Linked DNA regions of Salipiger sp. CCB-MM3. The protein of the gene in region 1 interacts with the protein of each later gene in a pairwise test. Links are inferred from orthologs where the notes say so. Each region holds a gene or a part of one and is shown on either strand. Other genes may lie near its edges.

Evidence for each region. Proteins that work in one complex are often made in the same cells at the same time.
Region 2: the proteins of uvrA (region 1) and uvrB interact in binary tests that used the Escherichia coli proteins (3 or more experiments, as listed by UniProt). The link is inferred for Salipiger sp. CCB-MM3 from one-to-one orthologs.

What each region holds. Positions count from the first base shown.
Region 1 is NZ_CP014595.1:149,923-156,498, reverse strand. The notes cover bases 1,454-4,856. They hold uvrA (excinuclease ABC subunit UvrA), read right to left. Parts: upstream 4,543-4,856; coding sequence 1,654-4,542; downstream 1,454-1,653. Other genes in these bases: AYJ57_RS00720 (ABC transporter ATP-binding protein), read right to left, coding at 4,729-4,856; AYJ57_RS00730 (excinuclease ABC subunit A), read left to right, coding at 1,454-1,517. Outside these bases: AYJ57_RS00740 (PaaI family thioesterase), read right to left, coding at 1-154; AYJ57_RS00735 (enoyl-CoA hydratase), read left to right, coding at 224-1,009; more of AYJ57_RS00730, read left to right, coding at 1,110-1,453; more of AYJ57_RS00720, read right to left, coding at 4,857-5,820; AYJ57_RS00715 (alpha-glucosidase), read right to left, coding at 5,863-6,576. UniProt on the Escherichia coli protein: The UvrABC repair system catalyzes the recognition and processing of DNA lesions. UvrA is an ATPase and a DNA-binding protein. A damage recognition complex composed of 2 UvrA and 2 UvrB subunits scans DNA for abnormalities.
Region 2 is NZ_CP014595.1:1,047,364-1,051,897, forward strand. What follows is about bases 1,587-4,534. They hold uvrB (excinuclease ABC subunit UvrB), read right to left. Parts: upstream 4,186-4,534; coding sequence 1,987-4,185; downstream 1,587-1,986. Other genes in these bases: AYJ57_RS05155 (hypothetical protein), read left to right, coding at 1,598-1,888; AYJ57_RS05165 (ETC complex I subunit), read left to right, coding at 4,416-4,534. Also shown: AYJ57_RS05140 (HdeD family acid-resistance protein), read left to right, coding at 57-593; AYJ57_RS05145 (excinuclease ABC subunit B), read right to left, coding at 663-1,061; AYJ57_RS05150 (I78 family peptidase inhibitor), read left to right, coding at 1,182-1,448. UniProt on the Escherichia coli protein: The UvrABC repair system catalyzes the recognition and processing of DNA lesions. A damage recognition complex composed of 2 UvrA and 2 UvrB subunits scans DNA for abnormalities.

The DNA.
Region 1 (6,576 bases):
CGGTGCCGCCCGGGCGCAGATGCTGATCACCGGTGATCAGCCGCATCACCAGCAGGTCCTCATCCATCCGTTCGATGCCGAACATCCCCTCGACCTGCGGAAAAACCTCCGACAGATAGCCCTTCATCTCCGGTATGGTGAACTGCAGCGTCATGCGACCTCCCGCCTCTTTCGCCCCTCATCTCCGCTGGCTAGGCTGCCCGCGAGGATGGAGGAGGACAAGATGGCAATTCTCGAACGTCACGACACCGGGCCGGTGGCGCATCTGCGGCTGAACGCGCCCGAGCGGCTGAACCCGCTGTCGGATGCCATGCTGGCCGCGCTGCAGGACCAGATCGATGCGCTGGCGCACGACAGAGCGATCCGCGCCGTGGTGATCTCGGGCGCGGGCAAGGTGTTCTGCGCCGGGCATGACTTGCGCGAGATGCAGGCCGGGCGGCAGGCCGAGGACAAGGGCGCGGGCTATTTCGCCGATCTCTTCGCCCGCTGCGCCAAGGTGATGACGGGCCTCACCCGCCTGCCCCAGCCGGTGATTGCGCAGGTCCATGGCATCGCCGCCGCCGCCGGTTGCCAGCTGGTGGCGAGTTGCGACATGGCGGTGGCGGCAGAGGACGCGCGCTTTGCGGTCAATGGCGTCAATATCGGTCTTTTCTGCTCGACGCCAATGGTGGCGCTGACCCGCAACCTGCCGCGCAAACAGGCCTTCGAGATGCTGACCACGGGCCGCTTCATCCATGCCGAAGAGGCGCAGGCCATGGGGCTGATCAACTGCGTGGTTCCCGCCGAGGACCTCGCTGGCGCGGCCCTAGACCTGGCTGAAACCGTGGCGTCGAAACTGCCCAGGGCGGTGAAGATCGGCAAACAGGCGTTCTACGCGCAGGCCGAGCTGCCGCTCGACGAGGCCTATGCGCTCGCCGGGCACGTGATGGTGGAAAACATGCTCGAGCGCGACACCAGCGAAGGCATGTCGGCCTTTCTGGACAAGCGAAAGCCCGACTGGAGCGCCTGAGCCGCTGGCGGAAACCCGCTGATATTTGCATATGTTACGGAACCGCTGCGGCGGGGGACTGCGTTCTCTGCGTATAACTCCGCACCACGTACAGGAGAGCATGATGTTGCGTACCCTCACTTTCGCGGCCCTGTCGGCCGCCGCTCTGGCCACCCCGATGGCCGCCACCGCCGCGCCCAAGGGCTGCCCGCCGGGCCTTGCCAAGAAGAACGCGGCCTGCATGCCGCCGGGCCAGTACAAAAAGCAGGCGCCGGTGCGTCACGAGCGCGACCGCGATCACTACGGCCACGACCGCTATGACGATCGCGACCACGACCGGGTGCGCGACCGCCGCTTCGACCGGGGTGACCGTATCGACCGCGATTACGTGGTGATCCGCGACCCGCGCCGCTACGATCTTGACCCGCGCCGCACCTATTACAACGTCGATGACTACATCTACCGCGTCGATCCCGACACCGGCGCCGTGCTCGACATCATCGGCGGTCTCGCGCAGCTGGCGCGCTAAAAAGCGTCGGGGGCGCTGCCCCCGGACCCCCGGGATATTTTGATCTAGACGAAAGAAGGACCAGCGCTGCCACAAGCGCCGGTCCTTCTTCTCTTGTCAAATACGCATGGCGCAACCTCGCGGCCGCGCTGCGCTGCTATTCCGCGGCGACCTTGCCGGTCCGCAGCATCGGCTTGAGGTACTGGCCGGTGTGCGAACGCCCGACCTCGGCCACATCCTCGGGGGTGCCGGTTGCGACGATCTCGCCACCCCCGTCGCCGCCCTCGGGGCCGATGTCGATGATGTGGTCGGCGGTCTTGATGACGTCGAGATTGTGCTCGATCACCACCACAGTATTGCCCTGCTCCACCAGCTCATGCAGCACTTCCAAAAGCTTGCGCACATCCTCAAAATGCAGGCCCGTGGTCGGCTCGTCGAGGATATAGAGCGTGCGCCCGGTCGAGCGTTTCGCCAGTTCCTTCGAGAGTTTCACCCGCTGCGCCTCGCCGCCCGAGAGCGTCGTCGCCTGCTGGCCGACCTTCACATAGCTGAGCCCGACGCGCATCAGCGCGTCCATCTTCTCGCGGATCGAGGGCACCGACTGGAAGAACTCCTGCGCCTCTTCCACAGTCATATCAAGCACATCCGCGATGCTCTTTCCCTTGAACTTGATCTCCAGAGTCTCGCGGTTGTAGCGCTGTCCCTTGCAGGTCTCGCATTCGACGTAGACGTCGGGCAGGAAGTGCATCTCGATCTTGATAACGCCATCGCCCTGACAGGCCTCGCAGCGGCCGCCCTTGACGTTGAAGCTGAACCGCCCCGGCTTGTAGCCGCGCGCCTTGGCCTCGGGGAGCCCGGCGAACCAGTCGCGGATCGGGGTGAAGGCGCCGGTGTAGGTGGCCGGGTTCGAGCGCGGCGTGCGCCCGATCGGGCGCTGGTCGATGTCGATGACCTTGTCGAGATACTCAAACCCCTTGATCGTCTCGCAGGGCGACGGGGTTTCGCGCGCGCCGTTGAGCCGCATGGCGGCGTTCTTGTAGAGCGTCTCGATGGTCAGCGTGGATTTGCCGCCGCCCGAGACCCCGGTGACGCAGACGAACTTGCCCAGCGGAAATTCCGCGTCGATGCCCTTGAGGTTGTTGCCGGTGGCTTTCACCACTTTCAGCATCTTGCCGTTGCCCTTGCGCCGCTCACTCGGCACGGCGATCTCGCGCGTGCCGGCGAGATACTGGCCGGTGAGGCTGGCGGGATCGTCGGCGATCATCGGCGGCGTGCCGTGGCTGACCACATTGCCGCCGTGCACCCCGGCGCCGGGGCCGATGTCGAAGACATAGTCGGCCTGCCGGATCATATCCTCGTCATGCTCGACCACGATCACCGTATTGCCCTGATCGCGCAGCGATTTCAGCGTGCCGATGAGCCGGTCATTGTCGCGCTGGTGCAACCCGATCGAGGGCTCATCGAGCACGTAGAGCACGCCCGTCAGCCCCGAGCCAATTTGGCTCGCCAGTCGGATACGCTGGCTCTCGCCGCCCGACAGGGTGCCCGCGGCGCGGGACATGGTCAGATAGTCGAGGCCGACGTTGTTGAGAAAGCCAAGCCGCTCTCGGATCTCCTTGAGGATGGCGCGGGCGATCTCGTTCTTCTGTCCCGAGAGCGCGGCGGGCACGGTCTCGATCCACTCATGTGCCTCGCGGATCGACTTCTCGACCACATGGCCGATGTGCAGCAGGTTGTCCTGCCCGGCTTTGGCGTCGCCAATCTTCACCGCCAGCGCCTCGGGGCGCAGACGGTAGCCGCCGCAGCTGCCGCAGGGCCGGTTGTTCTGATAACGCTCGAACTCTTCGCGCACCCAGGCGCTGTCGGTCTCGCGGTAGCGGCGCTGCATATTGGGGATCACGCCCTCGAAGGCGCGGGTCACCTGATAGACGCGCCCGCCCTCGTCGTAGCGGAAGGGGATCTCTTCCTTGCCCGAGCCGCGCAGGAAGACCTCCTGCACCTTCTTGGGCAGATCCTTCCAGCGGGCGTTCTTGTCGAACCCATAGTGCTTGGCGATCGACTCGATGGTCTGCAGGAAATAGGGCGACTTGCCCTTGCGCCACGGTGCGATGGCCCCGTCGGCGACCTTCAGCGTGATATCGGGCACCACGAGGTTTTCGTCGAAGAACAGCTCCACCCCAAGCCCGTCGCAATCGGGACAGGCGCCCACGGGGGCGTTGAAGGAAAACAGCCGCGGCTCGATCTCGGAGATGGTGAAGCCGCTGACCGGGCAAGAGAAATTCTCGGAGAAGGTGATCCGCTCAGCCTCGCCCTCGCCGTCGCGCGGCGCGGTTTCGAGCACGGCGATGCCGGAGGCCAGATCGAGCGCGGTGCGGAAACTGTCGGCAAGCCGCGTCTCCAGCCCCTCGCGCACGACGATGCGGTCGACCACCACGTCGATGTCGTGGCGGAATTTCTTGTCGAGGGTCGGCGGTTCGTCAAGCTCGTAGAACGCGCCATCCACCTTGACCCGCTGGAAGCCCTGCTTGCGCAGCTCGAGGAATTCCTTGCGGTACTCGCCCTTGCGGTCGCGGATGATCGGCGCCAGCAGGTAGCCGCGGGTGCCCTCCTCGAGCGCCATGACGCGGTCGACCATGTCCTGCACCTGCTGCGCCTCGATAGGCAGGCCGGTGGCGGGGCTGTAGGGCGTGCCGACGCGGGCAAACAGCAGGCGCAGATAGTCATAGATCTCGGTGACCGTGCCGACCGTCGAGCGCGGGTTCTTCGAGGTGGTTTTCTGTTCGATGGAGATCGCCGGCGAGAGGCCCGCGATATGATCAACATCGGGCTTTTCCATCATGTCGAGGAACTGCCGCGCGTAGGCCGAGAGGCTCTCGACATAGCGCCTCTGACCCTCGGCATAGATGGTGTCGAAGGCCAGCGAGGACTTGCCCGAGCCCGACAGCCCGGTGATCACCACCAGCTCGTCGCGGGGGATGTCCACGTCGATGTTCTTGAGGTTGTGCTCGCGCGCGCCGCGAACTTCGATCTGCTTGAGCTCTGGCATGAAGACCCTCGGGAAAGGAACGCCTCTACACATAGGGGAAACCAGCCGGATCGCAATGCTCAAAAGAGAACTTTTGCGGAACACTAGGGGCGTTCCGGCGCCATTTCAGTGTAAATCAGCCTAGGCCCGTGCAAAACAACTCTCTTCGAAGAGATTTGCAAAAGTCTTGAGAGGCTTTTGCCCTGCTCAGCGATAGAGCAGCGAGACGCCATCCGAGAAAAGATGCACCTTCGCAGGTTCCGCCGTGAGCGCCACATCGCTGCCGCGCAGCCCCTTGTGGATGCCCGGCAGTTTGGCGATCACCGCTTCCTTGGCGCCTTCAGAGGGCTCGAAATGCAGCAGCGTCACCTCGCCGAGCGCCTCGGTCAGCGCCACCCTGCCCCGGAAGATCGCCGCGCCTTCGGCAATGGTGAAATCCTCGGGTCGGATGCCGACGTTGACCTTGAGGCCCATGTCGGCGTCGGTGGTGGGTACGTCCGACAGCGCGGTGCCACCCGCCTGCAGCGCCACGGTGGTCCGCGGGCCGGTGCCGGTGACCTCGCCCGCCAGCATGTTCATCGCCGGAGAGCCGATGAACTGCGCCACGAACTCGCTGTTCGGCGTCTCGTACAGCTCCAGCGGCGAGCCGACCTGCGCCACGCCCTTATTGGCCAGCACCACGATGCGGTCGGCCAGCGTCATCGCCTCGACCTGATCGTGGGTGACATAGATCATCGTGCGGTCCGGCATCGCCTCTTTCAGCTGGGCGATCTCGATACGGGTGGCGACGCGCAGCGCCGCGTCGAGGTTCGACAGCGGCTCGTCGAAGAGATAGACCTTGGGGTCGCGCACGATGGCCCGGCCAATGGCGACACGCTGGCGCTGCCCGCCCGAGAGCGCCTTGGGCAGACGGTCGAGATAGGGCTCCAGCTGCAGCATCTTGGCGGCGCGCTCGACCGAGGCGGCGATCTCTTCCTTGCTCTTCTTGGCGATCTGCAGTGCGAAGGACATGTTGTCGCGCACGGTCATATGGGGATAGAGCGCGTAGCTCTGAAAGACCATGGCGATGCCGCGCTGTGCGGGCGGCACATCGTTGACCAACTGTCCGTCGATCTCCAGCGTGCCAGCGGTGATCCTTTCGAGCCCGGCGATCATCCGCAGCAGCGTGGACTTGCCGCAGCCCGACGGACCGACAAAGACGATCAACTCGCCCGCGGTGATGTCGAGATTGATGTCCTTCAGCACCTCGACGGTGCCGCCGTAGGTCTTGCCGACGCTGGCCAGTTTCAGATCCGCCATGGTCTCCCCCTTATCCTCGTTGCCTGCCCATCACCCTGCTGATCACATCCGCAGCGCCAGCGCGGGCTGCCACGGCCCGAGATGGAACTTGCCGTCGGGCGCCGTGCCGGTGGAGCCCAGTTCGACCCCCACCTGCTGCCACTTGCCCGCGGGCGCGTCGATCGCCGCCGGGTCACGGCCGATGTTGAAGGCGCAGAACAGCTCTTCTTCATCGTTGATGCGGTGGAAGCTGAGCACGCTGCCCTGCGCCTTAACATCGGTGATCTCGCCCTTGCGCAGCGCCGAATGGGCGTGGCGGAAGGCGATGGCGCGGCGGTAGTGATGCAGGATCGCCGCCGGGTCCTTCTCCTGATCCTCGACGGTCATGCGCAGATGCTCGTGGCTCACCGGCAGCCACGGCTGGCCCTCGGTGAAGCCGCCGTGATGAGCGTGCGGCTCCCAGACCATCGGCGTGCGGCAACCATCGCGGCCCTTGAAGGCGGGCCAGAAGCGGATGCCATAGGGATCCTGCAAATCCTCAAAGGCCAGCACCGCCTCGGGCAGCGCCAGTTCCTCGCCCTGATAGATGCAGGCCGACCCGCGCAGGCACATCATCAGCGTGGTGTAGGCCCGCGCGCCACCGTCGCCGATGCCCCAGCGCGTCACATGGCGCACGACGTCATGGTTCGAGAAGGCCCAGCAGGCCCAGCCGTCGCTGGCGACCTCATGCACCTTGTCCATCACGTCCTTGACGTAGGCGGCCGAGGGCGGCTTGTC
Region 2 (4,534 bases), 900 kb from region 1 along the record:
GCGCACCGTCATGTCACCGGCAGCGGTATGTCGGATGACACTCAAGGATTTGCAAAATGTCTCATTGGCTCTGGTGGATTGTCATTGGTATCGCGAGCATCCTCGGCGGGATCATCGCACTGCTTAACCCTTTCGCCGCCTCGGTGGCGGCGCAGACCTTGGTGGCTTGGTTCCTGATCATCCTCGGCGTGATCCAAGCGATCAGCATCTTCCGCGTGACCCGCATGCGCGAGCGGCTGGTGGCCATCCTGCTGACCATCATCTACCTCGGCCTCGGCATCATCTTTGTGAGGGAACCGCTCGAAGGGCTGTTCTGGCTGACGCTGGTGGCCGCGATCATGTTCCTCGTGAGCGGCATCACCAAGGTGATCTATGCGTTTTCGGTGACCGACAGCCGGTTCAAGCTGGCAATGATCATCAGCGGCGCGGTTTCGGTGATCCTCGCGATCATGATCTTCACCGAATTCCCTTCTTCGGCGGCGGTGGTGCTGGGCGTACTTCTGTCGGTCGAACTGCTGTCGACCGGCGTTGCGCTGGTGATCTTTGGCTTGGTGCTGAAGGCGCACCCCGAGCTGCGCAAGAAACCCGTCTGAGCTCATAAGGGGCGGCGCCCTCGGCGCGGCCCCTTACCCCTCGCTGGGTCCCTACCCGTCGCTGGGCCCCTACCCCTCGCTAGGCACGGCCTCGACCTCGACAGGATAGCGCTGGCGGCAGATCGCCTGTGCCTGAGCGGCCTCGTGGCGCAACTGCGGAAGCTGCTGCTCGATCTCGGCGTCACGGGTGCGCAGCGCCTCGGCATTGATCGGCACCCGGCGCGTCACCGGCTCGGTGTCCCGCCGCCAGCAATAGTGCAGCCTGCCGTTGTAGCTGCCGCAGACGTCCCAGCGCATGCGGGTTTCCCAGTCGGTGCTATAGGTGAAGCCGCGCGCCAGATCCTTGGCGATGCGCGCGCGCTCGTTCAAGGCATCGCGATAGGGCTCCGCCGCATCGCGGTTGCACCGCTCGTAAGGCGTGCCGCAGGCCGCGAGGGCCACAAGGGGTATGAGAAACCACATACGCATAACAACAGCCTAGCGCCCTTCCCTGCATCGGTCGAGATCGACCTTTGCCGCAACGGAGAGTTGAGCCACACCATCGCGTGACCTATCTATGAGCGGATCGCATCGCGCAGGAGAAGAGACATGATGAAACCCGTTGCCCTGATCGCCGGTCTTTGTAGCGCTCTGGCCGCATGTAGCGAGGCCGAGACCAAGGCTGAGGACGACACCTGCGGCGCCACCGTCTATCAGACCCGCATCGGTCAGCCGGTTGAAGAGCTTGGCCTCACCGCCGGTGACAAGCTGCGCATCCTCGGCCCCGGTCAGCCGATGACGATGGATTTCCGCCCCGACCGTCTCAACATCGAGACCGACAGCACCGGCCAGATCATGCGGGTGTTCTGCAGCTGAGCGCCTGCTGCGCAAACCCGAGCTAACGCGGCTGACAACACATTGGTTCCGGGAAATATTTCCGGAACCAAGCTGACAATCTCACAGTTCCTTTACCGAAGACTGCGGCGCTGGCCGCAAGAAAAACAGTCATACGGAAGGGAAGAGTTATGCGTAAAGGACCCGTTATTGCCGCCGTTGCCGTGGCCGCTGTCGTTGTCGGCTTTGGTGCCTATATGATCGACTTTGACGTCACCGACGAAGGCGCCCTGCCCGACGTGGATGTGGCCGTCGAAGGCGGTGAAATGCCCGAGGTTGAGGCCGATGTGGGCAGCATCGATGTTGGTACCCAGGAAGAGACCGTTGAGGTGCCGGACGTCGATGTAGAGGTGGACACCAAGGAAGCTGAGGTGACCCTGCCGGATATCGACGTGAACCCGCCGGAAGACGACAACGGCTAAGCTCACACGGGCTTACCCCCCCTGCCCCCAAAGTAAGCCCCTTCCAGCACCGGCCGGAGGGGGCTTTTTCATGCGGCGCTGAAGCGCACCCTCGAAGCCTATCTTTTGCGCCGCTTCACGTTGCCGCCGCGCTGCCCCGGACGTCCCGCGGTCGACCGACCCTTGGAATTCACCGCCGCTTCCGACGCCGCCTCTACCGCCGACTGGCGCGCCAGAGGATCGTCGTGGATGGCCAGATCCACCGCCTCCAGCCGCTTCACCTCGTCCCGCAGACGCGCCGCTTCCTCGAACTCGAGGTTCTCGGCGGCCTTGCGCATCTCGGCACGCAGCCCCTCCAGCACCGTTTCGAGGTTCGAACCTTGCTGCTTGGGATCGATCTTCGCGGTGACGCGGTTCATGTCCACGTCGCCCTGATAGAGCCCGGCCAGAATGTCATCGACGTTCTTCTTCACCGTCGCCGGGGTGATGCCATGCTCTTCGTTGTAGGCGATCTGCTTCTCGCGGCGGCGCTCGGTTTCGGCCAGCGCCCGCTCCATCGAGCCGGTGACCCGGTCGGCATACATGATCACCCGGCCCTCGGCGTTCCGCGCGGCCCGTCCGATGGTCTGGATCAGCGAGGTCTCGGAGCGCAGGAAGCCTTCCTTGTCCGCATCGAGAATGGCCACCAGCCCACACTCGGGAATATCGAGCCCCTCGCGCAGCAGGTTGATCCCGATCAGCACGTCGAAAGCGCCGAGCCGCAGGTCGCGCAGGATCTCGATCCGCTCGATCGTGTCGATATCGGAGTGCATGTAGCGCACCTTGATGCCCTGCTCGTGCAGATATTCGGTCAGATCCTCGGCCATGCGCTTGGTGAGCACGGTGCAAAGCGTGCGATAGCCGTCTGCGGTCACCTTGCGGATTTCGTCCAAAAGGTCGTCCACCTGCATCTTCACCGGACGGATCTCGACCTGCGGATCCAAAAGACCCGTCGGGCGAATGACCTGCTCGGCAAAGACGCCGCCCGCCTGCTCCATCTCCCAGTTCGCCGGGGTTGCCGAAACAAAGACCGACTGCGGGCGCATGGCGTCCCATTCCTCGAACTTGAGGGGGCGGTTGTCCATGCAGGACGGCAGCCGGAAGCCATGCTCGGCCAGCGTGAACTTGCGTCGGTAGTCGCCCTTATACATGGCCCCGATCTGCGGCACCGAGACGTGGCTTTCGTCGGCGAAGACGATGGCATGGTCGGGGATGAACTCGAAAAGCGTGGGCGGCGGCTCGCCCGGCGCGCGCCCCGTCAGATAGCGCGAGTAGTTCTCAATACCGTTGCAGACCCCGGTGGCCTCCAGCATCTCGATGTCGAAATTGGTACGCTGCTCGAGCCGCTGCGCTTCCAGCAGCTTGCCCTCGGCCACCAGTTGATCGAGCCGCTGGCGCAGCTCTTTTTTGATATGAATGACCGCCTGCTGCATCGTCGGCTTCGGCGTCACATAGTGCGAGTTCGCATAGACACGGATACGGTCGAAGCTGCCGGTTTTCTCGCCGGTGAGCGGATCGAACTCGGTGATGCTCTCCAACTCCTCACCGAAGAACGACAGCTTCCACGCCCGGTCCTCAAGGTGGGCGGGCCAAATCTCGAGGCTGTCGCCGCGCACCCGGAACGCCCCGCGCGAGAAGCCCGCGTCGTTGCGCTTGTACTGCTGCGCCACGAGGTCGGCCATGATCTTGCGCTGGTCATACTCCTGCCCGGCGTGCAGGTCCTGCGTCATCGCGCCGTAGGTTTCGACCGAACCGATACCGTAGATACAGGACACCGAGGCCACGATGATCACGTCATCACGCTCGAGCAGAGCGCGGGTGGCCGAGTGGCGCATCCGGTCGATCTGCTCGTTGATCTGGCTTTCTTTCTCGATGTAAGTGTCCGACCGCGCCACATATGCCTCGGGCTGGTAGTAGTCGTAATAAGAGACGAAATACTCGACCGCGTTGTCCGGGAAGAAGCCTTTGAACTCGCCGTAGAGCTGCGCCGCCAGGGTCTTGTTCGGCGCAAGAATGATCGACGGGCGCTGCGTCTCCTCGATGATCTTGGCCATGGTGAAGGTCTTGCCGGTGCCGGTGGCGCCCAGCAGCACCTGACTGCGCTCGCCGTCATTCACCCCCTGCGCCAGTTCGGCGATCGCCGTGGGCTGGTCACCCGCCGGAGCGAACTCGGTCTGCATGCGAAAGCGGATGCCACCCTCGAGCTTTTCCCGCGTCCGCACGTCCGGCGCGGGGGAATGCATTAGGGCATCTGACTTGTCGGAATGGGCATAGGGCATGAACGGACCTCCGGGCGCCCGCAAAACGTGTCGCGCGGCGCGGCGGTTTCAAGGGGTGCCGGACCGGGCGGCGGGGACTCGGGCCTGCGGGCAAGGCATTTTCACGGAATGTTCCCTTTCTGCAGGCAAGACGCAAGGGGTCGAGAAGATTTGACGCAGTGCCGCGCCGCGATCTCTTGCCCTGGCAGCATAAATTCCCGATAACGCCAAAGAACGTCAGGAGGGATTTCATGCGCGCACGGATTTTCCAGCCGGCCAAGACGGCCATGTCGTCGGGCCAGGCAAAGACCAAAGACTGGTATCTCGAGTTCTTTCCCGCCTCGCCGCGCGAGGTCGATCCGCTGATGGG